4 regions of the Pontibacillus salicampi genome follow, and region 1 is predicted to be linked to each of the others. Evidence: riboswitches for the same ligand, from Rfam matches in the RefSeq annotation. Region 1 holds a riboswitch; each other region holds the start of a gene.
The links. Region 1 has a riboswitch for S-adenosylmethionine ahead of metK (methionine adenosyltransferase). Riboswitches for the same ligand answer to the same signal wherever they lie in the genome.

Region 1 (8,245 bases):
TATTCGTGGAGACGTTGCACCAGTCCATATAGGGAAAGGGACCAACATTCAAGATCAAAGTCTACTCCACCAAAGCCCAAACAAACCTTTAACCATTGAAGAGGGGGTTACTGTTGGGCATCAAGCGATGATTCATTCTGCTACAGTTAGAAAAAATGCACTGATTGGAATGGGAACAACTTTGCTTGATGGCTGTGAAGTAGGAGAAGGAGCTTTTGTTGGAGCTGGAAGTCTCGTACCTCCTAACAAAAAAATTCCAGCGAATACGCTTGCATTTGGAAGACCAGCTAAAGTAGTTCGAGAATTAACCGATGAAGATAATAAGGAGATGGAGCGTATCCGTAAAGAATATGTGGAAAAAGGGCAGTATTATAAGTCTATTCAGCGACCACAGGGCTATTAACACTGTTTTCCACGTCTAAAGTACCCTTTATAGGATAATGTAATGGCAAGGAGGTGATCTCCTCTATGGTAAACGCCTTATGGTTTGGAACCTTTATCATGAGCATCCTGTTGCTTTTGTTTTCCATATTTCAGAAGATACAGCACCCTTTCCGTAAATTATTGCGTTGGTATAGCTTGTTGTTTTTTGCGTGTACGATTGGATTAACTGCTATATCGTATGAGGAATATAAAGGGAAGCTTGCTGCCACCTTTAATCACTGGTTCTCTTTAAACTCGGAATCTGTGGCTGCTACTGGTACTATGCTAGAAGAAGGGACTTCGTTCGTCCCGTTAATTGACGAGTATATATTAAAAGAAAGTGTCCACATCCATGTACCGACAACCCATCAATACCCTGAACTGCCAAGGGGTTGTGAGGTAACGTCCCTTAGTATGCTACTCCAGCATCATGACATACAGGTGGATAAGATGACATTGGCCGATCAAATCCATAAAGACCCAACCCCTTATCAGGAGAAGGGAAACTCTGTACACTTTGGAAATCCCAATGATGGTTTTGTAGGGGACATGTATTCCTTATCCAATCCAGGCTATGGTGTATATCATGGACCTGTTGCCTCTTTAGCAGCTAAACACGTAGGCGCAGAACGGGTAAACGATTTTACAGGACAGCCCTTTTATAAAATAATAGAGGAACTTCATGAAGGCAGGCCAGTTTGGGTAATTACGAATACAACTTACAACAAATTGCCTGACCATTATTTCACCACCTGGCAAACCAAAGCAGGACCAATCGATATCACTAGGAAAGAACACTCTGTTGTCATAACAGGGTACGATGAGCAGCATATTTACTTTAATGATCCATTATCTGGACAAAATAAAAAAGCACCCATCAACGAATTTCACGCTGCCTGGGTGCAAATGGGCAAGCAAGCTATTTCCATTAAGTAATGGAAATCTTGCTTGTTGTTTTATCCTCTTCCATTAATTCTGAGAAGGAATATTTCCGTTCCACGTATATTTGATGCCAAAGCATGAACATCAGCACAGTCCATATTTTACGAGAGTAATCTCCTTTTCCTTGAACATGATCTTCAAGCAATTGAGAGATTATTTTTTTGTTTAGTAAATGGTCTGTTTCACTGTTTTGAATTAGTTCAGTTGCCCAATCATATAACTCATCCTTAAGCCAGTGACGAATTGGGACAGGGAAGCCTAGCTTCTTCCGATCTAACACATGATCAGGTACGATACCTCGTGCTGCTTTACGCAAAATGGATTTAGTAGTGCCATCTGCTATCTTCCTATCTACAGGGATTTCCCTAGCTACATTGAATACTTCCTTATCCAAGAATGGTACTCTCAGCTCCAAGGAATTCGCCATTGTCATCTTATCTGCTTTAAGAAGGATATCGCCCCTCATCCAAGTGTGAATATCAATATATTGCATCTGGTTTACTGGGTGATACGACCCTGCCTGATTATACAATGTATTGGTTATGGACTGATAGGTAGCTGACTCATGGTAATCCGCCAAGATATTACGCTTGTCTGCTTCTTCAAACATCTTAGCATTCCCAATATATCTTTCTCTCAAAGGAGTGGTTCCACGTTCCAAGAAGCTTTTTCCTCTCACACCCTCTGGCATAACAGCAGCAACTCTGGATAGCAGCCCTTTGACAGGACCTGGCATAGAATCGAACAGCTTTAATGATTCTGGTTCCCTGTAGATGTTATAACCGCCAAATAATTCGTCTGCTCCCTCTCCTGAAAGAACAACGGTTACATGTTTACGAGCCTCTCGTGCCACAAAATACAACGGCACACAGGCTGGATCCGCTAATGGATCATCCATATGCCACATAATCTTTGGTAGCTTCTCGATATATTCTTGCGGCGTGATAGTATAAGAAATGTTTTCAACGCCCACTTTATCAGCTGTTTCCTTTGCCACATCTACTTCCGAATAGCCATCCCGTTCAAATCCTACAGAAAACGTTTTGATATTAGGATTAAACTCTCTTGCCATTGAAACAATAATAGAGGAATCAATTCCACCTGATAAGAACGACCCAACTGGTACATCACTTCGCATATGAACGTTTACAGAGTCGTATAACGTATCTTGAATCTTATTAATCCATTGCTGTTCGCTACCTGCAACCTGGGTAAAGGTAGCGTGGAAATAACGATGAAATTGCATCTTTCCGTTAGGAGCTTTTACGAAATAATGCCCTGGCTCTACTTTTCGAATACCACTTGTCAAAGTCAGCGGCTCTGGAACATACTGATAGCTTAAGTAATGCTGTAATGCTTCTGTGTTTACTAGTTCATTTTCCTGAAGAAGTGTAATACTCTTTTTCTCTGAGGCAAAGTACGTTTCATCTTGCTGCTCACTATAGAATAATGGCTTAATACCGAATGGGTCTCGAGCACCGTAAAGGGTTTGCTCCTCTTTATCCCAAATTAAGATTGAGAACATACCGCGAAGATGGGCAAAGGCTTCCTCCCGTTTATCCCGAAACATTGCTGCGATAACTTCGGTGTCTGATTCCGTTTCAAACGTGTACCCCTTCTTCTGCAGAGACTCTCTTAATTCTACATAGTTATAAACTTCACCATTAAACACCATCCAATACCGTTCATCTTCATAGCTCAACGGTTGATGGCCGCTTTCAATATCTATGATACTTAATCGGCGGAACCCAAAGGATATGTACTCATCATGGAAATACCCCTCATCATCTGGACCGCGGTGAGTGATTATGTCATTTCTTCGTTTAAAATTCTGCTTTTCCTGCTCATCAAGAGGAGAAGGCAGATGTCTCATTACACCTATAAAACCACACATAAAAAAAGTCCTCACTTTCCTTCACTTTGCTGTTTCAGTTTACCATAAAAAGAATATCTTTACTAGAATCCCCAATAGGCAGAACACGCATGCCAGCGGGATGTTTCCTATACGGAAGACACTGTACACCATTCGAACGACCTAGGAGCATTGTGGGTGGATAATCATAATTCATTTCCATAATTTCCTCTATGTTTAGACGAACTAAATACAGTTTCGTTTCACCTTACACCTTTCCATAATAAGAAAACCAAACACTACATTTTATCAATTTTTTTTATTAAAGACAAATAACAATATGGATGTTGTTGATTCATATAATGGAGAGATAGCAGAAGACTTGGATTAAAAAAATTTTTTATGAGAAAAGGCTCCCCTTTCAGCAACAGTATCGATGAAGTCTGGCCTTCAAGCCTTCCACATAAGGCCGCTATACAGCAAACAAAACAGGACATTTTGTCGGACTAACAAGAAAAAACATGCTGCCGAGATTGACTCGACAGCATGTTTTTTTAGGAAGTAACGAGCTGCTTCAATACTTCTGCTTTATCTGTTTGCTCCCAAGGGAATTCAACGTCTGTTCGGCCAAAGTGTCCGAATGCAGCTGTATTTCTGTAAATTGGGCGACGAAGGTCCAGCATTTTTATTATACCTGCTGGACGCAGGTCGAATGTTTCGCGAACCGCTTCCACTAGCCTTTCTTCGGTTACTTTTCCAGTTCCAAATGTATTAATGGATATGGAAACAGGCTGGGCAACACCAATAGCATATGCGAGCTGAACTTCACATGCATCAGCAAGTCCTGCCGATACAATATTTTTCGCAACATATCGAGCAGCATAAGCCGCTGAACGATCTACTTTCGTAGCATCCTTACCACTAAATGCTCCTCCACCGTGACGAGCATATCCACCGTACGTATCCACAATTATCTTACGACCAGTCAGACCAGCATCTCCTTGTGGCCCTCCAATAACGAATCGACCAGTGGGGTTAATGTAGTATTTCGTACTATCATCTAACAATTCTTTTGGAACAATCGGGTTAATAACCTGCTCCTTTAGATCACGCTGAATTTGTTCTAATGTAATTTCAGGATGATGCTGAGTAGATATGACAATGGTGTCAATACGCAATGGTTGGTCATTCTCATCATACTCTACCGTTACTTGTGTTTTACCGTCTGGACGAAGATAATCTAACGTCTCATCTCTTCTAACATCGGAGAGCCGCTTCGCTAATTTGTGCGCCAAAGAAATTGGTAAAGGCATTAATTCAGGAGTTTCGTTATTTGCATAACCAAACATTAACCCCTGGTCTCCTGCTCCTATATTTTCAATTTCCTTATCACTCATCTGACCTTCACGAGTTTCATATGACTCGTTCACACCTTGAGCAATGTCAGGAGATTGCTCATCAATTGCGGTTAATACAGCACATGTTTCTGCATCAAAGCCGTATTTCGCACGAGTATAGCCAATTTCCTTAATGGTATTTCGCACGATGGTTTGAATATCTACATACGTATTAGTAGATATCTCCCCTGATACTAATACCAGACCTGTCGTTACAGTCGTTTCACAAGCAACCCTAGCGTTAGGATCGTTTTTCAGTATTTCATCTAAAATAGCATCAGAAATTTGGTCACAGATTTTATCGGGATGCCCCTCTGTAACGGATTCCGATGTGAATAAGCGGCGGTTTGCTGCCATTCCCCATACTCCTCCTTCAGAACATTTTCAAACGGAACTTATTCCCTTGTTGCTAATTATTAAAGACTTTCTTAATAACACAGGAACAGTAGAGTGTATAAGCGCCCTACATGATCTCTTCTTCTAGCTTTATGAGCATAAATGTTTGCTTGTGCATATATAAAAGGAAGAAACAGTATTAAAATAGAAAAAGACCAATACATGGTATCGGCATTGGTTAATCAGTTGTGATTCAACATAACTGTTACTACCTAACATGATGGTTTTTAGCGTATAAAAAAACCTTTCCCATATTTCGAGCAAAGGGAAAGGATCCTTTCGCTCTTATCGTTCAAGGTTATACCTTGCAACAGGTTAGCACCATTTCACCTTTATCGTGACGGTTGCCGGGTTTCCTCGGGCCTGTCCCTCCACCAACTCAGGATAAGATAGATTCCGTTCGCGACTTATCATAACGTTTTACACAGGTAATGTCAACTGAGAGTAAGGTTTTCCTCCTACTCCCACCCTTCATTTGCCCTCTACTCATGACCTTTACTTGGTCTAATTCCCTGTATTATATGAACAAATTGTTTCATTTTAATAATTAGTGTGGACTAATAATTTAAATGTGTTATACTAATCTTACATTAAACCGACACATTATGATGCGTTGATCCTTTTAAAAAGGAAACGTTTTATTTCTTTTATGTATCATTCCCATACTATTTAATAAAGGCGGGTTCTGGATGAAAACGGTGAATCAACAATCTATACTTAGAGAATTACTGGAGCAGGATACGGTAAGAAAAAACCTATCCGTTGCTGAATTAGTAGAAAAGATTTTGTCTCGCAAAGAGGGACGCCTAACTGCTACTGGAGCTATCCAGGCAGAAACTGGACGTTACACAGGTCGCTCCCCTAATGATAAGTTTATTGTAAAAGATGATGTAACCGAACAAAAGGTTGATTGGGGCAAAGTTAATCAGCCAATATCCGAAACAACGTTTGAACATTTATATGAAAAGGTTTTACATCATTTAAGTAATCAGGATGAGATTTATTCCTTTAAAGGATTTGCAGGTGCTGATCCGCAATATCGTCTCCCTATGGAAGTGATTAACGAATTTGCATGGCATAATCTATTTGCACAGCAGCTGTTTATACGCCCAAGTGAAGAAGAATTGGCTACTCATACTAGTGATTTCACCGTTATTTCTGCCCCTACTTTTAAAGCGGTTCCAGAGATTGATGGAACGACGTCTGAAACGTTTATTATCATCTCCTTTAAGCAGCGTGTTGTTCTAATAGGCGGAACGGAATATGCAGGAGAAATCAAGAAGTCCATCTTCTCTGTTATGAATTACCTTCTGCCACAGCAGGATGTGCTTTCTATGCACTGTAGTGCCAATATCGGTCAAGAAGGTGATGTAGCATTATTCTTTGGACTCTCTGGAACTGGGAAAACAACTCTCTCTGCAGATCCCCATCGTCGTCTTATTGGGGATGATGAACACGCATGGTCCAACCGTGGTGTATTTAATATTGAAGGCGGCTGCTATGCCAAGTGCGTGAATCTTTCCAGAGAAAATGAACCTCAAATATTTGATGCCATTCGTTTTGGCTCCGTTTTAGAGAATGTCGTCCTTGATGAGGAAACCAGATTGCCAGATTATAATAACACCAGTTTAACGGAGAATACTCGTGCAGCATACCCAATCGATAATATTGATAATATCGTCCAGCCAAGCATTGCAGGTCATCCTAATACGATTGTCTTTTTAACAGCGGATGCCTTTGGCGTACTGCCTCCTATAAGTAAACTGACGAAGGAGCAAGCTATGTATCACTTCCTTAGTGGATATACTAGCAAGCTCGCTGGAACAGAGCGAGGCATCACATCACCAGAAGCCACTTTCTCTACTTGCTTTGGTTCTCCATTTTTACCATTGCATGCTTCTACCTACGCAGAAATGCTTGGCGAAAAAATAGATCAATTTAATGCCAATGTGTATCTCGTTAACACTGGTTGGACAGGTGGAGCATACGGAGAAGGCTCCCGAATGAAGCTGTCTCATACAAGAGCCATGGTACATGCAGCACTAGAAGGTGAGCTAAATTCTACAGAAATGGTGCAGGATGACATTTTCGGATTAAGCATGCCGACCCATTGTCCAGGTGTACCAGATGAAGTGTTAATTCCGAAGAAAACGTGGAAGGATGCTCAAGCATATGAGCAAAAGGCTAAAGAATTAGCTCAGAAATTCCATGATAATTTCAAGAAATTCAACGGGGTAAGTCAGCAGATACAAAACGCTGGACCTACCTTCTTATCAAAATAACTTCGCTCCCTCATCTCCTTTATATAGATGAACGGCTAACCTGAAATCAGGTTAGCCTTTTTTTATTCTATTTCTTACGTTAAGGGAATAGCTTATTACGCTAAATGGGGAGATAGTGGAAGACTCGGATTCGAGATAATTTGGAAGGAGTATAGAAAGAACAGTTGATTGGGCTGGAATCACTCCGCTTTTCTACGGCCCCATACGACGTGGGGTCGTGTGGAGCAGCAGGAAAACGGAGCTATTTCCGAGGAATAAACGTGGAGGGGGAATAATTTCCTTTTCTTCACAGTTCTACCCATGAGGAATTGTATCTATTATCTCCTCAGACAAATATGCGCTCCTATAGGCATTCACACATTTTTTAAATGGGCATACGCTATCGTAAATTAGATATTTATTAACGGGAGGATGCCTTCATGAAACACCTAAGAACCTTTAGCTTATTATGCTTAGTTTTTATATGTATTCTGCCTATGGCCGCTTGTTCTAATCAGCCATCAACAATAAGGGTAGCAGAAGTAACAAGGTCCATTTTTTATGCCCCTCAATACGTGGCATTAGAAAAAGGATATTTCACAGAGGAAGGCTTAAACGTAGACTTAAAGACTACCTGGGGCGGGGACAAAACAATGACAGCCCTTCTCTCTAATGGAGCAGATGTGGCACTCGTTGGGTCCGAGACATCGATTTACGTCCACGCAAGAGGTGCATCAGATCCTGTTATCAACTTTGCTCAACTAACTCAAACAGATGGGACATTTCTTGTAGCAAGAGAAGCACAGCCCGACTTTGAATGGGATGACCTAAAGGATAGCACCTTCCTTGGTCAACGGAAGGGCGGTATGCCACAAATGGTAGGGGAATTCGTTTTGAAGGAAAAGGGTATTGACCCTCAAACAGATTTAAACCTTATTCAAAATGTGGAATTTGCAAACATACCTAATGCTTTT
Region 2 (8,245 bases), on a different contig from region 1:
TCCTGCACCTGGTCCTGATAATGTTATGGAGCCAAGCAGGTCAGTCTGGATAGAGAGCGCGTTTTCTACCCCATCTATGTTGTAGAGGGGATGGTCCTCATTTAGCTGCATGGGCTGGATGGATGCTCTTGGTGCTCCGTGGCGTAATTCAATGGTAGCCACGTGCTTCCACTTTTGCCCTTGTATAGTCGCCTTATCAATATCTTGACTGGAAATAGTACGTATTCCTTCCAAATAAACTTCATCCCAGTTTGGTTGATCCTGATAGGCAAGCTGACTTAGAATCATAGCTTTATAGAATGCATCATAGCCATCGACGTCATTGCTTGGGTCAGCTTCTGCGTAGCCTTTTTGCTGGGCTGCCAGGAGAGCATCTTCAAAAGAATTTTGGTGCTTGGTCATCTGTGTCAGAATATAGTTGGATGTTCCGTTTACGATACCTTGGATACTCTTTATTTGATTTACTTGCAGCATCTGATCAATGGTTCGAATAACCGGGGTGCCACCAGCTGTTGTTGCTTCGTACCCAATCCATACATTATGCTCTTTAGCCAGTTCAAGGAGGTGTGGACCGTAATGGGCAAACATCTCCTTGTTTGCCGTTATCACGTGTGCTCCGTGCTCAATAGCTCGTGTTACATACTGATAGGCAGGCTGTTTTCCAACAATGGCTTCCAGGACAACGTCTACAGGCTGTTGAAAGACTTCTTCAATGTCTGTTGTCACTTGTACAGAATCGGGGAGGTTTCGTTTCTTATTAGAGTCCTTGACAAGAATGCTCGTAATTTCAATTGGCGTACTTAATTTCTTTTGTATATATTCATGGTGGGTATGAAGTGTTTCCCATACACCCTCTCCAACTGTTCCAAATCCTAGTATTGCGACCTTAATCGTCATCTACATCTTCCTTTCTTCCGTATCATCTAAGGTGACAAAGAGAGCCATCCGTTTAACGGCGCTCTCTTTGTGCATCAGTTATACTTTAGTCGTTTCACGGTTATTGTTCGTAGTTCGAATGGACTGTGCAAGACGATAGACACTGTCCGTTTCTAAGTAGGAAATGGAGTAATGGTCTAACTTATCCTTTATATCCTCATCTATAATATGCTGTGTGATAAAAACGGTAGCACTTGGGAATTGTGAGATGGCTTTTTCAACTCCCGTGCTGCTCAAAGCATACACAATATCGGTATGCTCTACCTGTGCCTCGCTGTCAAACAGCAACTGAAACCCTAGTCTTTCTAATTTGGAAAATTCTTCAGGTTTACTTGTACGATCGGCTCCATATACAGTAATTACTTTTGGTCTAGCCTCATTTTCATCTCGATAAAGAGAAGAAGTGAGGATGGTTTCTACAGCTGCTGGTTGTGCTGCACTGCTATATTGGAATCCTGTCGCCTGATATATCGCATGCTCTAAATCTGCAATCAAATCTTCTACAGCTTCTAGTCCAACGGATAAACGGATTAAATCCTCTGTTACTCCTGATTTCTTTAAATCTTCCTCATTCAATTGCTGATGGGTAGTAGTTGCTGGGTGAATGATAAGAGATTTGGCATCGCCTACGTTAGCCACATGAGACCACAGTTTGATATTATCTATAACCTCTCTACCTTCATTCCGGCCACCTTTAATACCGAATACAATCATTGAACCAAACCCATTATGCAAATATTTGCTAGCTAATTCGTAAGAGGGATGATTGCTTAATCCAGGGTAGGATACCCATTCCACACCTGGATGATTTTCGAGATAAGTAGCAATTTGCTCCGCGTTTTGTACATGTCGTTCCACTCGAAGCGGTAATGTTTCGAGCCCTTGCAGTAAATAAAAGGCATTGGTTGGACTTAAGCACGCTCCAATATCACGTAGCAGCTGAACCCTTAACTTAATAGCGAATGCTGCTGGTCCGGCATCGATTCCATAACGAAGACCATGATAACTCTCATCAGGTTCGGTAAACCCTGGGAATTTATCTTGATTCCAATTGAATCGGCCACTATCCACAACAACTCCACCAATAGAATTACCGTGTCCTCCGAGCCATTTCGTTGCAGAGTGAACAACAATATCAGCTCCCCAGCTGATGGGCTTACAAATGTGAGGGGTAGCAAAGGTGCTATCCACAATCAGTGGTATGTGATGAGCATGAGCAACATCTGCTATTGCTTCAAGATCTAGGACATCTAAGCTCGGGTTCCCAATGACCTCAGCAAACACAGCTTTGGTTTTAGACGTAATGGCTTCGTTAAATTTCTCAGGGTCAGTACCATCTACAAATGTTACATGAATGCCGTATTTTGGTAATGTGACAGCAAATAGATTATAGGTTCCACCGTATAAGTTGGTGGAGGCGACGATTTCGTCTCCCGCCTGAGCAAGATTTAGTATGGATAATGTAATAGCAGCCATTCCGGAAGAAGTAGCTACCGCAGCTATCCCATCTTCTAATAGTGCGATTCGCTGCTCGAATGCGTCTACAGTAGGGTTATTAATTCTTGTATAAATATTACCAGGTTCACTAAGTGCAAATAAATTTTGGGCATGGTCTGTGTCGTTAAATACGTATGATGTAGTTTGATAAATAGGTACAGCTCTTGCACCTGCTTCTTTATCAGGGGTTTGGCCTCCATGTAGGCTAAGTGTTTCTAAACGATACGTATGAAATGGTAGTGTCATGGTACAATTCCTCCTTGATTAGATGATGTCTAGGGAAATTGCCTGACAGGTAAGGGAAAAGAGGGGATAATAGAAAAAACCCTCTTCATAAGAAGAGGGTTTATATGTACCGTCCTCCTCTTATCTTCCAGATCCGCATGACCTGTAGGATGTAGCACCTTTTCAAACGATGTTGAAAGGTTGCCGGGCTTCACAGGGCCTAGTCCCTCTGCCGCTCTTGATAAGAGATTAAATTGTCAGTTAGCATTTAGTCATTTACTACTCAAAAGTATAAACGATAGGTCAGTATTTCGTCAACACAATTAATTGACTTATTCGAAAATTTAAAACTGTAATTATGTTCATTGTTTCACAAAGTAAGTCTGTTTGGTACAATATAGGAAATAGCGCTAGGGAGGGGAAATGAAGTGAAACAAAAAATTATTCTATTCGATGGAGTGTGCAATTTCTGTGATGGAGCTGTTCAATTTATTATAAAGCGAGATAAAAAGGAACAATTCTACTTTGCTTCACTGCAAGGAGAGGAAGGGCAACGTTTAGTAGATGAGTACGAGGTGGATAAACAAACAGACAGCATTATCTTATTGGAAAAGAATCACGTTTATACTAAATCTACTGCTAGTTTAAGGATTTTGAAAGAAATGTCAGGCTTATGGAAGCTTTTATATATATTAATAGCAGTGCCTCCTTTTATTCGGAATAAAATGTATGACTTGCTAGCAAGGAACCGATATAAATGGTTTGGGAAGAAATCCGAATGTACACTACCATCTCCTTCGGTTCGGAAAAGATTTTTGGATTAAATACGAAATAAATTCACTGGTCCTCCAAAAGTGAATAGGAATGCTACATTAGAAGGATTGCTGACGACAAGGGATGTCATTTATCTCCTTCTTAGGAGAATAGAAAGGAAAAGGCTTCTTAATCACTATATCTACTTGATTCAAGAGAGCACACAGCCATTATGGTGTATTTTATCTAATCACCAAGGAATAAAAGAGAAGTATGGAATGTCATCATCTTTGGCAATGATAGGTATAACACTATACACATACAAGAGGTGCATTTACGTGGATATTATGATGGATAGTATAAAGGTTATCCTGCGTATTGTAACGATTCTTCCTTTTATGCTTGTAATAGGTCTATATATGGGTAAACGCTCTATAGGAGAACTTCCGGTATTTGATTTTCTTGTAGTGCTTGTTTTGGGAGCTGTAGTTGGTGCCGATATAGCAGACCCGAGTATAGATCATATTCACACCATAGTTGCAATGATTGCGATAGCGATATTACAGAAGCTTATTATAAGGTTGAAATTGAAACATCAAAAGGTTGGGAAGTTACTTACTTTCGAGCCTACAGTAGTAATGTATAAGGGAACCTTCCTTATGGAGAATATGCAGCGTATCCAGTACTCGATTGATAATATTCTACAAATGCTGAGAGAGAAGGACGTATTTCATACAAAGGATGTGGAACTTGCCATTATAGAGGCGAATGGAAGGCTTAGTGTGAAATTATATCCTGCTAAAGAAAGTGTCATTCGGGAGGATATGTCCATTTATACATCTGGTGATAATTACGAAATTCCGGTTATTCTCGATGGGAAGATACAATATGATTTACTGCAGGAAGTAAATAAAACAGAGACGTGGCTGATTGACAAGCTTAATACAGTCGGGGAACATAGCATATCATCTATTTTCTACGCAGCAGTTAACTCTAAGGGGGAGTTAATTATGTCCAAGAAACAGTCACGCATGGATCATGTGCCTCCTTATAAACACTAAGTATGCAATTTGAGTTCCACACTTATACATATATAAGTTCCGCTTAGCCAACACGCTGGCTAAGCATTTTTTTGTAACCCGATCGTTCTAAATACACTAGTAATGCAAATGGTTCTGGTGAGAGCACTTGTGTTCTGTTACTCTGAGTAAAATAAATAAACTCGAACGGGAGGAATAGATATGAGTGAACATAAATATTCAAAAACGTGGAAAATATATAGCAAATGGAATATAGGTTCGGATTTGTCTGAGCTTCCTATTCCCATTCAGGTAATTGGCGAGCAAATGGAAGAATTAAAGAAGCTGGTGGAACAATTAGAAATTACAGCAACTCCTGAGGTAAATACCTTGGAACACACTATTCACACCTTAGAAGAAATAAAAGATAGTCTAGCAGAGATTAGTTCTCTCTTAACCTGTAAACGAGCAGAAAACACACAAGAAGAGGAAACACCACAATGGAAGGAAGCTGTTTCTAGCCTTCGCTTAGATTTTCAATCACAAGCGGACAGATTGTACAAGCTTCTATTCAAATTAGAGGAACCGGTCTGGAAACGTATCCTGGACCAGTTACCACATTACCAATTTATTTTAGAAGAATGGCGAGATAAGGCCGGTAGAGCATTGGGCGAAAGAGTAGAATTTCTATTAGAGGATGGGTACTACTGCTGGGAAGACCTATATCATCAAACAGTAAACGATATGACTATTTACATGGTGATAGGCAAAGAGAACAGAAAGCTAACCATTGCCCAAACTAGAAATTTACGCTCCCACATGATGAAGGATGTTCGGGTACATTCTTTTCAACAATTACATCATGCATTCGAAGATAAATCTAATATCTTTTCCTCCATTCTAAACCGAATTGCTGGAGTTAGGACCCGCTTGTGTGAATTAAGAGCGATAGACACGCCGTTCGACGAAGCTCTTACCAATAACCGTATAAAGAAGGAAACGCTTCAGGTGATGTGGGACGTCATTGAGCGCAACAAACAACCCTTTATAGATTACTTATCTCATAGAGCTAAATTATTTGGCAATCAAACTATGAAGGCGTATGACTTTTGGGCCCCCATTAATAAGGAAGTAGCCTCCTATGATTATGATCAAGGTGTGGATTTTGTTTTGTATAACCTAGAGAGGTATGGAACAAAAATGTCTAACTTCGCTAAAAAAGCGTTCCAGCAACATTGGGTGGAGGCAGAAGACCGTCCTAACAAATCGGCGTATGCTTTTTGTGCAGCCTTTCCATTATCAGGACAATCGAGAGTTTGTATGACATATGGTGGACAAATGACAGATGTGCTAGTGCTTGCCCATGAGTTAGGTCATGCGTTTCACAATGAGGCCCTTAACAACGTATCACCCGTATTAAGAGATTATCCTATGACTCTAGCAGAGACAGCTTCTACCTATACAGAGATGATAATGCTGCGTGCCGCCTATCAGGAGGCAGCTTCCAAAGAACAGCAGCTCTTCTTATTAGAAGAGAAGCTAAAGCGAAGCGTCATGAATTTTATGGAAATCCACTCTAGGTATTTATTTGAGTCGAAACTATATGAAGAAAGAAAACAAGGATACATTCCAACCCGTCGCTTGAACACAATTATGGAGGAGTCTTTCAATAAAGGCTATCTCGGTTCCATAGACCATCTCTCTCCTTATGCATGGGCTACTATACCTCATTACTTTAAAACGGAGGCACCCTTCTATAATTTCCCTTATACATTTGGATATTTATTTGCAATGGGGATTTATGCTGAAGGAGAGCAGGAAGGAGAAGAGTTTGAGTCGAAATATGTCGCTTTACTCGAAGATTCTGGTCGGATGTCTGTAGAAGAGTTGGCTATGAAGCATTTAGGTGCGGACATAACACAAGAAAGCTTCTGGGAGAATGGAATGCAACGATGTATTCAGGATGTGCAAGATTTTATACATATAAGTGAACAAGTATATAACACATCTCCATAGACAAGGCCCTTTTTTTTCATAAAACCTATTCATTTCAAAGATAGATGGAGTTGTTGCTGGAAATTTGGAATAATGAACACTAACTAAGTCGGAAGATACGATGAATTCACACCTGTCAGAAGGGGGGAGGGATTCTTTGTTCAACAGATGAACTAGAACCCCTCCAAAATAAAGAAAAAATCAACCATGTGGGTTTACTAGAAATAGAATGGTAACATTTATTATTTGTTTACCGAGCAGGTGGTATGATTAAAGCACACACCTGTTTTCTTAGGAGTGGACATGAAAATAGACAGCAATTCCTGATGAAAGAATACCTAAGCATAACAGGCTCCATAGGACTAGTTTGTCAAAGCGAGAATAGAGATTGGTTAGAATAAAGTAAAGAGGAGTCATGGAGGCGAGTGTTATGTATGCTTCTGTTAGCTCCTTATTGGTGTAGGAACCTGATTTCCAAATAAAGTATAAAATCCATGCGGCTACTCCTATTAATCCAAGAACATTCATGAACTTTTTATCCATGTCTTCTCCTGAATGCCGGTAATAGGAGGGATACAACATAGGTTCGTATAGTCGGCCACCCCTTTCTGTTAGGTATTGTCCCACTTCACATCCTTAAGCTCTTCCTTCTGACGTCTAAGCTTAGTGTATCACTTCATTTTCATTTTTTCATTAGTAGGCATTTATACAAATCATTGCAAAGGAACAGGTCAATTCGTCTATTTGTGGTGGGAGAGTAATATATGAAAAGTCGGAACTTAAAGAAGTATTTTTTTATGATCATTGGTCACATTGGGCTGTTATTTCTAGGATTAGGTATGATGAGATATTTTGTTGTTTTTGAAGATTCCGTAGGACAATGGCTTATTTTATTTGGAATACTATTTGTTAGCAACTTAATAGGATTTTTAGAGCATAAAGCAGGAGTTACCACCAAAGAATCCTTGATAAGCTCCACTTTACTAGTAATTGTCTTTATACTAGTAACCGTATTTTTTTCTTTTAATATTACCTGTTAAGGCTGTTTTACTTCGAAAAAATAAAAATACCCCTGAGTACCTGACTTAGGGGTATGGTGTACTGTTAGTTATAGCAATTTCTTCCCTGCTTCTCCATTGATGGAATAGCTTACGGTAAGCTTGGCACTTATGGAGTGAGAAACAGAACAGTACTTGTCCTTCGATAATTCGATAGCTCGTATTACCTTATCCTCGGGCAATTCTCCCTCAAGAGCATAATGGATGTGGATGTCTGTAAATTTACGTGGATGCTCTTCAGCGCGGTCTCCTTTAATATCCATATGGAAGGAGGTAGGCTCTAACCGCATCTTTTTCAAAATGGAGATGATATCGATACCTGTACATCCTGCCACTGCATTTAACAGATATTCTGTTGGTCGTGCCCCTTCATTCACTCCTCCACTATCTGCACCGGCGTCCATTTTTAACGAGTGTCCTGATGGAGCTTCTCCTTGAAATGCCATGTTTCCTGTCCAATTCACTTGAAATTCCATACGATTCGTGCTCCTTTGTTCGCAATTGTTACTCAGCTTATGTTTTACTATTGTCCCGTTACTATGTAACAGGACAGTAGTTATAATTCCATTTAACCCTATTTAACGCCAATGAGCAATTTTGCTGTTTGCTTAACAGAAGTAAATCCATTAGGGGAAAGCTTCATGGAATTAGTTACCGTTAAGCCTTCATGCAATACTAGTAGCTGTTCACTTATATCGTCAGTATTAGGAACACCAAGCTCAACAAGGTAGGTGGCAAAAAGCTGTTTAAGCCATTGTTTCT
Region 3 (8,245 bases), on a different contig from region 1:
CCTTCTCTCTCAAACTTAATATCTCCAGTATATGAAATCATCGACCCTGTCTTAGCCCAAACTTGATCGGATAAATTGATTTCAAGCATCCGAGGTGTTTCTAGTTGAAAATAGTCATTAGCTGATTCATCCTGTTTCGTCTGATTAATAAATTCCTGTATAGAATAATTTCCCATGCTTCTCTCCCCTTTATATGCTTATCCTTCTAATCTTCTACACTTAATGAAAAAGTCCTGTACGTGAACAGGACCCTTCTATTAATGCTTCTATCTAGTTGTTTAATACGATGTAGTCTCCTGAATAGTTCCATCTTTTTTATGGATAACGACTTGTGTACCTTTATTGGACGCAATGTCTTTCGCCCTGTTTATCGCATCCGCTTTGTTGGAAAATGTAGCTGCAGGCTTTTTTGCTTCAGCAGCCTGCACAGCCCACCCATTTTCGTGACTTACTACGTGCTCCCCTTTATCGAGCAGCTCTGGTCGATTCTCATACTGCTGATCTTCAGGATCCCTCTGCTTTAAAGAGGTGTCAGGCTTGTGTCTCATTTCCTCAATTTCATCTTGAGAAGCGTTGTCAAACCATTCCTTCGCTTGTTCCGTTGCGATAGGAATAGCTCTCCCTTCCTCGTAACCCTCATCCAGCATAGCATTAGCAATTTCAATAGTTTTTTTTCGAACTGGCAAATCCAAATTCTTTAAGGAACTAGGATAATTCTCTGTATCCCAAGGCATAACGACCCTCCGTGAACTTTTTTTCTTCTATATTCTTTTCCTTTTTTTAACTCCTCCAAACCTTATGATGCTGCTCCTTGACTTATAACAAATACCAAAGGAAGCGCCTATCGCTTTAGAATCCGTTGATATTCTATAATGTGCCTTTCACAGACGCTCAAAAAAACCCTGACTCTTCGTGTAAGAGAGTCAGGGTTGAGTTAAAGGTTTAATGCACTTGTAAGCCGCTCTAATTGATGGTCTAATTCATCTATTGGAACGAAGCGTGCTTTTCGGAACATTTCCTTTCCATTAACGGAAACGATTAGTACTGGAACAGTGAAAATCTCGTACTCTCCTGCAATGTCAGGAATGTGTTCTGCGTCTACATGTAAGGATTGTACGGAAGAATACTCTAAAAGTAATGCTTCTACTTGCGGTAGAAGGGAGTGACAGACAGAACAGTTAGGTCTTGATATATAAAGAAGAGATATCTCTTCAGATTGAACAAAGGAACGCACTTCTTCTATTGAATTGGCATGTTGCATCGTATCCACACCTTGCACTTTAGATTTGCTCCTATTATACCAATTTACATGGTGCTACGCTTCTTTTTCGCTTACCCCCGTTGGTATTATAAAGCTTAAAATATAATGTGAGGAGGACCCTCACATTATATCCCACAGGAAACAGACCCGTGTTTCTGGAGATATTTCTGATGATATTCTTCTGCGTCATAGAATGGCGCAGCTTTTTTAATTTGTGTTGCTATTGGCAGCTTATATATACCTTTGTCTGACCATTCCTGAATTTTCTCTTCAGCTACTTGCCTTTGCTCATCATCCAAGAAGAAAATAACGGAACGATATTGCGTGCCAACATCTTCTCCCTGACGATTAATTTGGGTAGGGTCGTGGACCTCGAAGAACTGGTCTACTAGGGAAGCATAGCTGATCACAGAAGGATCAAACTCTACCTTTGTAGTTTCCGCATGTCCGGTAACTCCACTTTTCACTAGCTCGTAGGATGGGTTTTCCACTGTACCTCCGGAATATCCTACTCGGGTTGCCGTAACTCCGGTTAACCGTTCAAAAAAAGCCTCTACACCCCAAAAACACCCTGCTCCAAAATATGCTGTTGCCATCTTCATCTCTTCCTTTCTGTATAACGGAAACTTCTTGTTTCAAAGAGATCGACGAGTTTTTTAATGCAAAAAACCCCTCTCTTTATCCAAGAAAGGGGTCGTAAGTTTATCTGTACGATCCTCTCATCTCCCAAGGCTCTCACCTTGCAGGAATTGGCACCGTTTCGGTTAAGACACATAGTCTTAAAGAATGGTTGCCGGGCATCAAAGGGCCAGTCCCTCCGCCTCTCTGGATAAGAAGTTATGCGTTATGAATATTTTTGTTAATCAATATAATACACTCATTTGGTAGCGAAGTAAAGGATTTTAACTTACTTCTTCCAGTATATGAATGCAGCTGCATTAGCATGCTTAAAACAAACATATATAAAGCCTGCCATCCCGACAGGTGGTTAAGTTCCCGCAGTCGTATAAAACGATTTGGGATGGCATTACACATAAACTATCACATTCTGAGTAAAAAGAAAAATAAATCTACCCAGCCCCATGAAATTTGTTATTTTTCGAATATTACTCATTCTCAATCCTTTAGAATGTGTTATCCTAGCACTATCTTATACAAATAATGATAAAAAGGAGCAATGCCCTTATGTTTAACACAATCTCCACTGACAAAGCACCCGCAGCAATCGGACCTTATTCTCAGGCCGTTGATCTTGGTAATCTTTTATTCATTTCTGGCCAAATTCCTTTAGATCCTAATACGCAGGCATTTGTTTCAAGTGATGTGAGAGAGCAAGCAGAGCAAGTCATGAAAAATGTTGGCGCGATATTAAGTGAAGCTGGTTTAGACTACAAGCACATCGCAAAAGCCAATATTTATTTAGCAAATATGGAGGATTTCCAAGCAGTAAATGAAGTGTACGCTAGCTTCTTAAGTGAACCATACCCTGCTAGAGCAGCTATCGAGGTAAGCGCATTACCAAAAGGTGCAAAAGTAGAGATAGAAGCTATTGCTGTGAAAGAATAGTGCGTTGCGTAAATTATTATTGCAATGAAGACATTTTGCCAGCTGAAAATCTTTTTAAGTGCTTGTAGAACAACCGGTTATGTTCTACAAGCTTTTTTAATCTTCATCCTTAACGTCCATATCCTCAGGAATGGGTTCATTAAGGTATTCTTGTATTTGCTTCCGATAGCGTTCGATTTGTTCAAAATACTGCTGAAACTGGTCTTTATAAATAAGATATTGCGTTCCGTCATGCAGGGCTCGAATACGTCCCTTAAACACCATTTTTTCTACGTATTCTTCGGGAAGCTCTAAATATTCTGCTGTTTCTTGAATGGTTAAATACATGGAAACATTCTCCCTCTACTTTGCATTTTTGTCCATATGTGGAAATGGAAGATCGGTATCCACTGAGCCAGTAATGAACTTGTCTTCAACATTCAAGCCTTCCAGCCAGGCTTTGAAATCAAATACTATCGGCTCTTTGTCTCCGCCCAGAGCAAACCACACCTTTCCCTCCTTCGGGAAATAAGCAGCTGTATGAATGGTTCCTGCCCAGTTTTGATATTCATCTGAGAATACACCTCTGTCAGAATCATTCAACAGGCGAAATGCCTCATAAGCTGAAGGTTTATGCTGTCTTGCCGCCTCCATTGTTTCCAGCCGGCGATACGAATCGACGAGATAATTTCGATTTTCTTCCTTCATATGCTCGAAATGGTTAGTGCACGTATTAGATTCCCTAACCTTTACGCCCCTTGGTGTCGTTTCAATCACATATGTTTTTCCGCTACGGTCCAATACGATATAACTAAAGGAATGGCGGTGAGGTATCTCCTTCAGCATTGATATCGCTTCCTCTACATCCGCACACGATTCTAGAATCAAACGGCCAATCATACAGCAAATAAACCCGATTCCAGGTTTTTTACGATGCATAAAATTATATCCAAGCGCAAGCCCCTTCTCGTTCATTCCATCCATTCGCCCTGTAATCCGTTGGGAAGGACCAATTATAGCATAGCCTTGGTCCGTTGGCTGAAATAATACGTATCGCCCTTCGTATGTTTTCGGCTGATAATCGTAATTACGAACCATGTAATCGTCCCCAGTTAAAATAGAGCACCCTGATTTCACATAGTCTAGTCGATAGCCTCCAAATTCCATCATTACTCGCTCCATGCTCCATCCTAGCGCATCTCTTATCCCGATTAGCTCCTCCCAAACACCAGGAGCGAAACGGGTGATAGCATCTTTTACTTCCTCTTCCTCTACTGAAAATCTAGGCTTACGAAGCTTCCATTGCTTTTCTCGATTTTGTACTGTTAACGAATTCCGCATTTCTTCCCCTTGCCTTACCCCAAAATCATAATGGGATCCGCGAAATTGTATTATGTCACTATATATGTCCTTCATGCTCTACCCCTTAATCTTCTTGTTTGTTGTTCCTTTCCAGAATAACCGATTACTTCTCTGTCACGCAAAGCCCTGAAGTCCTGGAGGATGTTTAGGATTTTGTCTCTTTACCATTCAAAAAGTCACAGTTCATGAACTGTGACTTTTATAACCATTTCATGCGGATCATACCTATCCAGAAGTAAAAATCCTATTGTCTTCATAATTCTGCTATTAAGTACTCATACGAGTCATTTTGGAATACCTGTATAGTCCGAACAATGATACAAGTAGGTAGCCTGCCAAAATAGCGCATCCTCCTAACACTAGGTCTTGGTTTTCATATCCCATGGAAGCATCGAAGTATTGAATACTAAAACGATAAATGAAGGAGAATGGAAACACAATGCCGAAATCAGCACCCAGCAAAATAGTGGTCACAAAGATGGAGGCTACCCCCGCAATCACCACGGACAAAATATTTCTTGTACTAAACGCAAGCAGAGCTGCCAACGGCACAATGAGAATGGTTAAGCCGGAAAATAGCATAGAGGTTAGAAACCTCGTAATCAGACCTCCAAAGCCAATGTCGAACAAAGATCCAATCGTCAGAGTGTGAAGAGCATGATTCAAGAATGATGTAGCCATTAACAGTATCGAACAGGCTAGCACCTTAGATAGCAACAAACTGAAATTATGGTAAGGATACGAAATCCAGTTCAGTGTCGTTTTATTTTGAAATTCAGTATAGAAAAAGAACCCTGCAAAGATAAACACTAACGTAGGGAATAAAATGGCATACTGATTAAATACAAAGAAATAATATTTCTCCGCATCCATCCCTCCTGCCATCAGCATCATTCCCCCTGTGTTGATAAAGTAAGGCAGGAAGCTCAATACTAATATGACATAGACCATTTTCAACCGTTTCATTTTCATCAATTCATTACGAATAAGCAACTTCATTTTCTTCACCCTTTTCCAATAGTTTTAAATATAAATCCTCTAACGTAAGTTCAAATACTTCCAGCATGATGGTTGGAACTTGATGTTGTTCCAAAAGATTCTCAATTTCTTTTTGCGAAAGAGGGGAAACAAATTCCAACTCATCTTTACCTGTGTACACCTCATGTCCTTGACACTCTTCCAACAAGTCTTCGCGTGGAAACGTTTTTGTCATACTAGAAGGCATCCGCAGCCTATATAAATAAATATGTGTATGATCTTTCATCTTCGTAGTTTCAAAAATGATCTCACCATTATTCATAAACACCAATTCGTCAGCCATAAGATCAATCTCATTTAACAAATGGCTGGAGATAATAACGGTCTTGTTGGAACTAATCACCTCTCTAATCAACATTTCCCTCACTTCTTTGATGCCATGAGGGTCTAATCCATTGGTCGGTTCGTCTAATAGCAATAGATCAGGGTTATGTGACATAGCTCTAGCAATTCCCAAACGTTGTTTCATGCCAAGGGAGGTTTCTGAAAAACGTTTTTCTTTAAATTGGTATAGACCCACTGTTTGCAACAGACGATTAATATGCTGAGAAGAGGTGTCTTTTTGCAGATACTTCAGATGTAACGTTAAATTTTCCTGAAGCGTAAGGTTATCATAGAAACCTGGAAATTCAATAATGCTTCCAATGGAACTAATTAAGTCCCTCTTAGAGTGTTGATAAATATCCTGACCCTTAAAGGAAATGGAACCCGAATTGGGACGGAATACCCCCAGCATGGCCTTTAATAAGGTAGTTTTTCCAGCCCCGTTAGGTCCTAGCAGCCCATAAATCTTTCCCTTTTCAAAAGACACATTGACGTTTTGTAATATCTTCTTTCGTTTGATATCAATGTTCAGATTCTCTACCTCTACGACACTCATAATGACAGCACTCCTTTAGATTAATTTGATTTAATAGAAGTATAAGAAATGATGATTAAAATAAGGGGAGAAACAAGTTTAAATTTAGATTAATCCACAAAAAAAACCACAACACCTGTTAATACAAGTCTTGTGGTTTGGGGTAGATAAGAATGGTCGTGCCTGATGCTCCATCATATACCGTCTTTTCCAAGTTCATTTGGTCTAACATCATTTCTACGATGGATAAACCAATACCAGTTCCTTTTTGGTCAGACACGGCTCTCATGCCAGGCCCTCGATCTTCTATCCGAAGTGCCTCCCTACCATGCATTTCGGTAGTGCTGACGGCAAGATACTTCCCCTCCCCCGCATGTCTCTTCACGTTTTGGAATAGATTATCCAAGATCCTTCTGAACCACGTTTCATCGATATACCACTGAATAGACCCTTGTAAATCAATATCAATATCGAACCCTTTTTCTTCTAGAATAGGATAATAAGCGATTAACGACGATTTAGTTGCCTGGACGATATCTACCATTTGAGGATGCATGGGAAGCTTCCCCTCTCGTAGCACTGTAAACGAAGAGAGGTTATCAATGAGTTCTGCTAGAAAAGCTACCTTATCCTGAATAACCGTAACAGAATCCCGAACCTCGTCGCTTAATTCAATTTGACTCATTTTATGGGCATGGCCATTAATAATGGATAATGGTGTCCGCAAATCATGTGATAAACTGGAAACTAATTGTTTACGGATGGCTTCTTCATCCTTTTCTTTCTGCCGACTCTCATTCAATTTTTCCACCATATCATTGAAGGAATGTTCTAACTGTCCAATCTCATCTTCCTTATGGACCGTTAATTTCATGGGGACCATTTGGTTACTGCTAATCTCCATGCTGTTCTGCATATTCGTTAACCGGTTACTAATCTTCTTAAAGAACAACCATGAGATGAAGATGAATAACATCCATATGAAGCCAAGGGCAAAGAACCAAATAAATGCATACCTGTCTCTCAGCACTTCCCAGCTGGTCCCCAAGGAAGAACTAGGTACCTCTAAGAAGACATAACCACTATGGTTGGAACCATCAATATAAGTATTGGTCGTGAAGTAGGCATCGTTTTGTTGCCTGTCCATAAATCGAACAGTCTGACTAGCATCCCAATCGCCTCCCTCCAAGTCATTCCAATCTCCAACCACCAACAAACGCTCCCCATCGTCGCTAACCCATAACACCCGTGATCCTGGGTATTGGTTAACTTCCGTTTGTAAACGGGAGAGAATTGCTTCGTCGGATTTACCGGATTGAGATTCCGACAACCCTTCCCATCTTTTCTCCACTTCTTCTTTTGTGTAAAAGTCTTCAGAAGACAAATTACCAATTTGGGAGAGAACTATGTAATAAATAAAATTAACCCCTAAATAAGAGATAGGAAATAATAAAATGGAAAATACAATAATCAGCACGTACTTTTTGGACAAATTCACTGTCTCACCCTATATCCAAGCCCACGAATTGTTTCAATAATCGTTGGGTTTTGTGGATCTTTTTCCACTTTTTGTCTCAGATAACGAATATGAACATGTAAGGTTTTGTCCCCCTCTACGAATGGCTGCCCCCAAACACTGGCATAGATTTGTTCCTTAGTTAAAATCTGGTTAGAGTGATTCAGTAGATAGTGGAATATTTTAAACTGTTTCTCTGTTAGGATGACCTCTTCTCCCGTCTCCCTGTTAAAGATTTGATTGGCTTCTACATCAATATCCAAGTGACCGAGGGATTGCTTTGTCTCCTGAAGAACCCCTGACCTTTTCAGCAGCTTATCCATCCGTAACAGCAACTCGTCAGGGTGAAAAGGCTTGGTAAGATAATCATCTGCAAACTGCAGCCCCTTCAACCGATCTTCAATCGCTGTTCGAGCTGTCAAAAATAATATAGGAAGGTGGGGATTCCGTTCCTTAATCCGCTGACCAACTGTAAAACCATCTAACCCTGGAAGCATAATATCCAGTACAACTAATTCCACGTCATCTAAATACAGATCAAAGTGACTTCCCGATTGGAGCCATATAACATTGAAATCATTGTCTTCCAGGTTTTGAATAACCAATTCACTAACTTCCTTATCATCTTCAATGTATAATATAGTGCTCTTCCTTTTAATCAAGC
Region 4 (8,245 bases), on a different contig from region 1:
TAGTTCATATTAACGAGCACCTCCGCCAAATGGCAGAAGACATTACAGAAACGTCAAGCGTTGCCAACACAATGAACCAGGAGACGTTTCATAGTGTGCAAGCACTTGACATCGGCAAAGAGAATCTCCAGACATTAACTTCTCATATGAAGGACCTTGCTGGACATATTCATATTACCGATGGGACTATTACAGAGCTAGCTCAGAAAACAAAACAAATTGAGGGAATCATCCACGCCATCCAACAAGTTGCTAATCAAACGAACCTTCTAGCATTAAATGCATCCATTGAAGCAGCTAGAGCAGGTGATGCAGGTAGAGGATTCGGTGTGGTAGCAAATGAGATAAGAAATCTTGCTGAACAAAGTACCGCATCCTCAAATGAAATCGAAAACATCTTGTCAGGAATATTGTTAGATGTACAGCAGGTGGTGCATCAAATAAAAGAAGAAACAACGATTATTGATCAAAGTCAATCCTACACCACAGATGTGGAAGCTGCCTTCCAGAAAATCGAGGATAGTGTTCAATGTGTACTCTCACAATCACAGCAGGCAGATAGTCTTTCTAATTCTATACATGATCAAGCTCAAACTATTTCAGAAGAAATGGGGAATATTTCGGAATTTTCGAAGCAATCAGCTGCTAGTATTCAGGAAGTTACGAGTCATGTCGAGGATCAGTCCCAGCAACATCAACATACAGACGATGCTCTGGGTGAATTAGAAGCAATAGCTGAGAAACTTAATCACGGTGGTAAGGAGGGGAGAGAATGATGTCTCCTCGTATAATGAGGTATAGTATATGGTTGATGTTATTGCTCTCCTTCCTGATCCACTATCTTCATCGTATCCATGACTTAGCCCTTCAAGTTGGTAGACCATCTATTTATTGGGATCACCAGCTGTTAGTTAATGTAGCTCTTTGGGTACCGGTGCTATTTTGTGTATGGTGGGAGATTACGTTCCAGAGAAAGCGGTTTGCACACATGTTGCCGTTCATTCATACGCTAGCCTTATCTTTTATCGCCGTATCTATCATGTTAGGCGGGGATGGAATAGTAGAGTATCACTTTATTTTTATGGTAGTTATTGGAATGACTTTATATCATAACAACGATTTCTTACCTATTCTTGCCAGCATGATATTTGGGGTGTATCACATTGGTATATACTTTATCGCCCCTGAATTGTGTCTTACGATATTCCCTAAATCGCTCTGGTATCCTATTCTAATAGTCATTATCCAAAGTGTGTTTGGGAGTGCTTTATATGTTTTAACCAAATACTCAAAACGGATAGGACAGGCATCTGTCCGATAAAAAAGTTAAGCGCCAGGAAGAGTTTGCGCTTAGCTTACGTTTAGGAAGCGTCCCATTTGAAGGTTTTCACACTGAGGAACATACATAAAATGGTGCTGGAAACTAATAAATATAGATGTTCTAATTCCTCTGTATCTCCCTGTTGAAAATGGGCCATCCATTGCTCGGATGTATTATTCAAAGGAATCGCCCCACCTTGCTTTAATACTTTTTAAACTATACCAATGACTGACAGAGAAAGTTCACTAAATATTGGATTTTTTAAAAATTATTGAGAAATGAATAATCAATTGAGGTAAATATGGAAGAGAAATAGCTTGTGTATCTTGTACCATCCTCCTTTTAGCACTACAATAGAGGTTGGGGTAGTAAGAAATGATAAATAAGAAAGGAAGATAACTTTGAGTAGCAATTCATCCATACAGGTTAAGCAGGTGGAAGAAGTATATTCTATTAAGCCGGTTAAAGGCCAGTCTCTCTTAGCATCTGCTTTTGAACAGGAGGTTCCTTTAGATTATAAATGTCAAAAAGGGAACTGCACCCGTTGTAAAGTAGAGCTAATAAATGGACAGGATTTGGTGAATCAGCCGACTCCAAAAGAGCACGAGCAAATTGAAGACGAACTGGACAACGGTTTTCGTCTTGCCTGCCAAACTGTTCCATTAAAATAAGGGAATTACATATGGTATATGATCATTAGACGCAAGCACTCAATTTTTTACAAAAGTTGGGTGCTTTTTTTGGATAAGGAGGAATCACCGTGAAGAAAATAATAGGTTGGAAGCATTTGGAGTTAAAAGGACAGCAATATACGCAGCTAGAATGGAAAGAAAAGACGATTGTTGCAAAGGGGAGAGTGGAGGTTGAAGGTAGCACTGGGGAGGTTACTACCTATTGCATAGAAATGGATTTCAGCTGGTATGTAAAAAAGGTTCAAGTGAGAAATGAAGAGTCAAAGAAGGAGTTATGCCTCACGAGGGAAGAAGGGAGATGGGTTTGTCAAGGGGACCACCTTTCCTATGCTGATCAAGCTGTGGACGTCGATTTATCTGTAACCCCGTTTTCCAATTCCCTCCCCATTAACAGGCTTAACTGGCGGACAGGTGAAAAAAGGAATTTTCTAATGCTTTATATCGACGGGAGAACACTTAAGACGATAACGGTAGAACAGCAGTACACCTATTTGGGAAGAACGGAAAGGGGAAGACAGTTCCGTTATGCTTGTAAGGACTATCAAACGATTCTAACGGTAGATGATGCTGGCTTGGTATTGGAGTATCCAGAAGTCTTTATACGCACCAAATAGAATATAAAGAGAACATAGCTAAGAATAATAATTTCTTAGCTATGTGTATTGTTGAGGACAGGAGTCTTTAATAATTTGTGAGCTATGGATATGAAATCTTCCAGTGGCTTGGACATCCATTTATCTTTATGCCAAGCAATATGTGTATGAATGAGCGGAATATCATTGTCCCATTTCAATTCTACCATATCACCATCCTTGAGGTTTTTTTCTACTACCATTGTTGGTAGAGCAGCTACACCTAAACCAGCAATGATGCACTGCTTAATGGCCTCTATACTGCCAAATTCAAACTTGTTTAGAGGATAAACTTGGGCTTTGGAACAAGATATCTCTAGTAGATTTCGATAGGAGCAGCCTGTTTCTGTTAATAAAAATGTTTCTTCTTCTAAATCCTTTAACGATAAAGCCCTTTCCGCAAGCGGATGTTCTCTTCCGGCTACTAATTTAATTTCCTCCTTTACTAAAGGCTCAATGGTTAAAGACTCTTCAGGCTTAGATACATCCATAATAAAAGCAGCATCCAATGCTCCATTCATTAGTTGCTCCCGAGCTAATTCATCGGAATGAGCGGGTTTAAATATAAGCTTGACATGGGGATACAGGTGTTTGAATTCTGTTAAAACAGGAGGTAATCTATAAGTGCATTGACTCTCCTGCGCTCCGATGACGAGAGTTCCGGTTGGCTCGTTTTCCGAACTAATGGCCATTTTTGCTTCCTCACTCATTTTAACCATTTTCTCGGCGTACTTTTTAAATCGGTGTCCTGCTTCTGTTAGGACTAACCGTTTTCCTAACCGTTCAAACAATAGAGCTCCAAGGCTCTCCTCTAACGATTTAATCTGTGCTGTAACGCTGGATTGTGCATAGTTTAACGTGTTTGCTGTTTTCGTGAAATTAAGTGTCTCTGCAGCTGTTAAAAATGTAGTCAGTTGCTTTTGATCCATGACTCACCATTCCTTTATCGGTTTTATCTATTATTCTTATCGAAATTATTCGTTTTTCTGATTTGCATGTATAGTATAAGCTAAATAGTATGAACAGACAAAACCTAGGAGGGAAAAGGAATGAGCATTGTTATGATTAACGGTGGAAGCCGTGAAAATGGAAATACAAATCTATTATCTGCTCGAGCAGTTCATGGTTTAGAGGTAGATATTATCCAATTGGATGAGTACAATATTTCCCCCATTGTAGATGAACGTCACGCTGAGGGAGGCTTTTCAGAAGTAGCAGACGATTTCATGCAAGTAATGGATCGTGTAATGGAATACGATAAGATTATCTTTGCCACTCCCATCTACTGGTACACGATGACAGGTACCATGAAGCAGTTTATTGATCGCTGGTCTCAAGCCATGAGAGAGGATAGATATCATGATCTCCGCGAGCGAATGGCTAGGAAAAAAGGGTATGTTATTGCGGTGGGCGGAGATTCTCCCTATATAAAAGGACTACCGCTGCTGCAACAATTTAAGTATATTTTTGACTTTGTACACCTTCCATTTGAAGGTTACGTACTTGGACAAGCGAACAAGCCAGGGGAAATTGAACAAGATAAAAAAGCTTTATATAGTGCTGATTTGTTAAATCAAACATTAAAAGAAGACACATAATGTCATCATCTCTTTCTGGGATACTTGGTACCCTTTGATGACTTTAGCTATCTCTCAATTGATTCCATGGGGCGAGTGAATTTGTATTCTATCGTTTGACCTGAAAGCACCAGAAGAATATAGTGAATGAAGGATCTTCTATGGATATACACTAGGAAGGATGGGATCTTAAATGATTGAACATATTGTTTTGTTCACGTTTACTGAACAAACTACAGAAGAGCAGCAGCGAGAGGCAATACATAAGCTGACATCACTTAAACAAGAAATTCCTGGTATCGTTGATATTCAAGCTGGTTTGAATTTCTCTGATAGGAATCAAGGCTATGAAGTAGGCTTAACGGTACGCTTTGAAGATAAACAAGCTTTAGAGGCATATAGCCCTCATGAGAAACACCAAGAGGTTGTAGCCTACTTAAGGGAAATCGGTCTTACAGATATTCTTGCAGTGGATTTTGAAATATAACATGGATATATTCTCTGATGGTTAGCATCAGAGAATTTTTTTGTCGCTTTCTACCCCGCTTCTTAAGTAATCCTCCGCTTACTTAGCTAATCTTTCGCATGAAAACATATCCCCTTCTTTACCTATAATCATCAATCAACATGGTTATCATAGCTCTTAACATTTCCTAGGTGACTTGGCACACCTTATATCCGTATTAACAAAGGAGATGATCCCTGTTCAATACAGAGATCATCTCCCAAAAACGGTCTAGGATGTCGTTGAAAATGTCCTTTACAAAGGGAGCATTTTATAATAGCCTATCTTTTTTATTATGCTTTTGTCCGATAGGTAAGGTTATGCCCTTTCAGTGTATCATCTGTGCCGAATAGGAAGTGCTTTTCCATATCAGGTGAGTACGTAGAATTAATCGCTTCACGCCCAACTGTCTCAGCTACTTCTCTAAGCATACTCGGTGAAGCTCCACAGCATAAACCGAAATAATTCACACCTGTGTTGAGAGCATCTTTTGCCCAGGATGCAAGCTCATAACGATTGCAGTAAAGCGGATCAAGAGAGGTAGGGAAGGTGGTTTCAGTTGGCAAGCTACAAGAACAACCTCCATCTGGCAGATTAAAAAATGTTGGATGCTCTTCTGTCGTACGATATGGAATAGGCAGTGCTCCTACAAAGCCCTCACATGTTTCTCGTATCTTTTCTACATATGGCTGCATGGTAGCTGGACCACGGAAGCAGTTCATTCCTACAACGAGTGCGCCTTGTTCCTCCAGTAATCGGCAGCCTTCTTCAACGGTGTACCCATCACGAAGGATGTTTTCTCCCATAAGACCAAATGTGATAACAGCTGGTAAGTCCTGTTTCTGTATTTCTTCTAGGGCAATTTTTGCTTCTTCATAATAGTAGAATGTTTCCCCATTCACAAAATCAACATCTTCTTCTTTACACCATTTAATCATTTCTGCGAACATCGTACGAACCTTCTCTTTTGATGCGGGATCGTCCGGATCGAATATATTAGTGTTGGAAACGTTCCCAGCTACAAGTGCTTCTTCGGTTGGGTGTTCCTTTGCAACTTCTTTAGCTAAACGGATAGCATTTCGATTTAAAGGCTCTAGCAAGTCTTCTTTACCAATAATTCTCATTTTCTCACGATGGGCATTATAGGTGAAAGCAAGAACCACGTCAGATCCAGCTTTCATATAATCTCGATACGTTTGTTTCAATGCTTCTGGATTTTCAATAGCTACCTCTGGTACAAAGGAGCCTGCTTGCAGGTAGCCTCTTCTTTCCAATTCAAATAAATAGCCTTCTCCACAAATGACTGGACCGTCTTGTAAACGTTGTTCTAGTGATCTTTTCATTGTTATTCATCCTTCCATTAAGTAGTTTTTATAGAAGAGGACACTAAAAAACCCTCTTCCATAAGAAGAGGGTGTATGTACACGTTTCCTCCTCTTATCTTTCAGACCGTAGTCTGTAGGATGTAGCACCTTTTCAAACGAATTGAAAGGTTGCCGGGCTTCGCAGGGCCTATTCCCTCAGCCGCTCTTGATAAGAGCTATTAAGTTGTAATTTGAATTATAGGAGAGATTGTAAGAGAGGTCAATCCTTTTTTGAACTTTTTCGAAAATTTATGATAATAAAGTAGCAATACAGCACTAGATGAGGGGAATGGGCTATATCAAATAAATGGATGAACTTGTGGTAAAATGACAATAGTACATAAGAAAAAAGTAGGGATACAATTTGACAGAAATGACATATCCCCAAAAGGGGAAACAGTTTTTTCAATTAATTAAAAATACAAAGCCATCTGTTGCGAGAATGGGCATAGCGTTTTCGTTCAGTGTGATTTCCACCATCGTCAGCCTGTTCATACCGTTATTAACAAGGGATTTTATTAATGATTTCAGTATCGCCTCTTTTGAATGGACATTTGTAGCGATGTTATTTGCAGTGTTCTTAATACAAGCCTTCACAAGTGGACTTTCCATTTATTTGTTAAATTATGTTGGGCAGCAAATTGTAGCAGGACTACGCTCCAAGCTGTGGGATAAGCATGTTAAGCTCCCTGTACCATTCTACGATGAACATAAGACAGGGGAACTAATTAGTCGGATTGTAAATGACACTAGTATCGTCAAAAATTTAATAACAGAGCATGTCACCAATTTTTTTACAGGATTTATTTCGATTATTGGGTCGGTTATTATTCTATTAATTCTTGATTGGAAGATGACTATGGTAATGCTGATAGCCGTACCATTAGCGATTGGAATCATTTTACCGCTCGGCAGGAAAATGTATAAGGTCTCCCGTGGGTTGCAGGATGAGACAGCAAGCTTTACAGCCACAACGACCCAAGTGCTTTCTGAAATACGTCTAGTAAAGGCCTCTAATGCCGAAAGGAGAGAGTTCAATCAGGGAACAACAGGAATTCAAAACCTATTTCAATATGGACTGAAGGAAGCTACCATTCAAGCCATCATTGGTCCTTTAATGACGCTAGTACTCATGGCAATGCTAGTTATTGTGCTTGGCTATGGAGGTTTCAGAGTGTCTTCAGGTGGGCTTTCTGCAGGTGATCTCGTAGCTTTTATACTGTACTTATTTCAAATCATTGTCCCACTAAGTCAATTTACTACCTTTTTTACTCAACTTCAAAAAGCCTCAGGAGCTACAGAGCGTATCATTGGGATTCTGGATGAACAAGAGGAAGCATTACATAAAGGGGCAAGGGTTAAGGAAGCCAAACAGGATATCCATTTCGATGGTGTATCATTTGGGTATCAGGAAACTAGTGTTGTTCTAAATAATATCTCATTCACTATTCCTCCTAATGCTGTAACAGCAATTGTAGGACCAAGTGGTAGTGGCAAGACGACCTTGTTTGCATTAATAGAACGCTTTTATCAGCCATCAAAAGGCGTCATCAAGTTAGGGGAAATGAATATCCAGCATATTAACCTCGAGGACTGGCGTAAACATATTGGCTATGTTTCTCAGGAGAGTCCTATCATCTCAGGAACCATTCAGGAGAATATTTGTTATGGCTTGGATTATAAACCCAGCGAAGGAGAGATAAATCAAGCTGCTCAAATGGCATATGCGAAGGAATTTATAGAGGACCTTCCCGAGGGTTACCATACTCAGGTTGGCGAACGTGGAATTAAGTTATCAGGTGGACAGCGTCAACGGATTGGGATAGCTAGGGCGCTAATACGAAATCCAGATATTCTGCTTCTGGATGAAGCAACCTCCAGTCTCGATAGTAAGGCGGAGATGGTGGTGCAAAAAGCGCTCGATAATTTGATGCAGGGGCGAACAACGATTGTTATCGCACATCGCTTATCTACAGTCGTCCATTCTGAGCAAATTGTCTTTATAGATCAAGGGGAAGTAACAGGAATTGGCGATCATGAGAGGCTGTACAAAGATCACGCCACTTACCGGGAATTTGCAAATCAGCAACTGAAAGTGAAAGGTAACTGAATCTTTTAGTACATTTTATCCGTATGTATAGGTAAGCTTCTCGA

Region 2: linked by a shared signal. The riboswitch ahead of ACFFGV_RS04465 (O-acetylhomoserine aminocarboxypropyltransferase/cysteine synthase family protein) and the one ahead of metK (methionine adenosyltransferase) in region 1 are both predicted to bind S-adenosylmethionine.
Region 3: linked by a shared signal. The riboswitch ahead of msrA (peptide-methionine (S)-S-oxide reductase MsrA) and the one ahead of metK (methionine adenosyltransferase) in region 1 are both predicted to bind S-adenosylmethionine.
Region 4: linked by a shared signal. The riboswitch ahead of ACFFGV_RS04215 (homocysteine S-methyltransferase family protein) and the one ahead of metK (methionine adenosyltransferase) in region 1 are both predicted to bind S-adenosylmethionine.

The regions. Positions count from the first base shown of each region.
Region 1 is NZ_JBHLTP010000008.1:125,280-133,524, reverse strand. Features, by position in the region: gene ACFFGV_RS10255 (gamma carbonic anhydrase) at 1-403, shown strand, start outside; gene ACFFGV_RS10250 (C39 family peptidase) at 469-1,359, shown strand; gene asnB (asparagine synthase (glutamine-hydrolyzing)) at 1,352-3,259, opposite strand; gene metK (methionine adenosyltransferase) at 3,772-4,971, opposite strand; SAM riboswitch class I at 5,293-5,401, opposite strand; gene pckA (phosphoenolpyruvate carboxykinase (ATP)) at 5,700-7,292, shown strand; gene ACFFGV_RS10230 (ABC transporter substrate-binding protein) at 7,712-8,245, shown strand, end outside.
Region 2 is NZ_JBHLTP010000003.1:595,774-604,018, forward strand. Features, by position in the region: gene ACFFGV_RS04460 (homoserine dehydrogenase) at 1-897, opposite strand, end outside; gene ACFFGV_RS04465 (O-acetylhomoserine aminocarboxypropyltransferase/cysteine synthase family protein) at 976-2,679, opposite strand; SAM riboswitch class I at 2,797-2,906, opposite strand; gene ACFFGV_RS04470 (thiol-disulfide oxidoreductase DCC family protein) at 3,087-3,482, shown strand; gene ACFFGV_RS04475 (DUF421 domain-containing protein) at 3,759-4,472, shown strand; gene ACFFGV_RS04480 (M3 family metallopeptidase) at 4,653-6,446, shown strand; gene ACFFGV_RS04485 (hypothetical protein) at 6,717-6,968, opposite strand; gene ACFFGV_RS04490 (hypothetical protein) at 7,190-7,465, shown strand; gene ACFFGV_RS04495 (OsmC family protein) at 7,534-7,959, opposite strand; gene ACFFGV_RS04500 (TetR/AcrR family transcriptional regulator) at 8,058-8,245, opposite strand, start outside.
Region 3 is NZ_JBHLTP010000005.1:41,873-50,117, forward strand. Features, by position in the region: gene ACFFGV_RS08275 (AIM24 family protein) at 1-176, opposite strand, end outside; gene ACFFGV_RS08280 (DUF2188 domain-containing protein) at 279-734, opposite strand; gene ACFFGV_RS08285 (thioredoxin family protein) at 935-1,261, opposite strand; gene msrA (peptide-methionine (S)-S-oxide reductase MsrA) at 1,387-1,857, opposite strand; SAM riboswitch class I at 1,978-2,097, opposite strand; gene ACFFGV_RS08295 (RidA family protein) at 2,447-2,827, shown strand; gene ACFFGV_RS08300 (excisionase family DNA-binding protein) at 2,924-3,154, opposite strand; gene ACFFGV_RS08305 (C45 family autoproteolytic acyltransferase/hydrolase) at 3,170-4,222, opposite strand; gene ACFFGV_RS08310 (ABC transporter permease) at 4,436-5,167, opposite strand; gene ACFFGV_RS08315 (ABC transporter ATP-binding protein) at 5,148-6,086, opposite strand; gene ACFFGV_RS08320 (sensor histidine kinase) at 6,205-7,563, opposite strand; gene ACFFGV_RS08325 (response regulator transcription factor) at 7,560-8,243, opposite strand.
Region 4 is NZ_JBHLTP010000003.1:537,584-545,828, forward strand. Features, by position in the region: gene ACFFGV_RS04175 (methyl-accepting chemotaxis protein) at 1-776, shown strand, start outside; gene ACFFGV_RS04180 (hypothetical protein) at 773-1,321, shown strand; gene ACFFGV_RS04185 (hypothetical protein) at 1,362-1,502, opposite strand; gene ACFFGV_RS04190 (2Fe-2S iron-sulfur cluster-binding protein) at 1,723-1,992, shown strand; gene ACFFGV_RS04195 (putative glycolipid-binding domain-containing protein) at 2,082-2,627, shown strand; gene ACFFGV_RS04200 (LysR family transcriptional regulator) at 2,663-3,574, opposite strand; gene ACFFGV_RS04205 (flavodoxin family protein) at 3,695-4,243, shown strand; gene ACFFGV_RS04210 (Dabb family protein) at 4,416-4,709, shown strand; gene ACFFGV_RS04215 (homocysteine S-methyltransferase family protein) at 5,021-6,070, opposite strand; SAM riboswitch class I at 6,162-6,267, opposite strand; gene ACFFGV_RS04220 (ABC transporter ATP-binding protein) at 6,465-8,201, shown strand.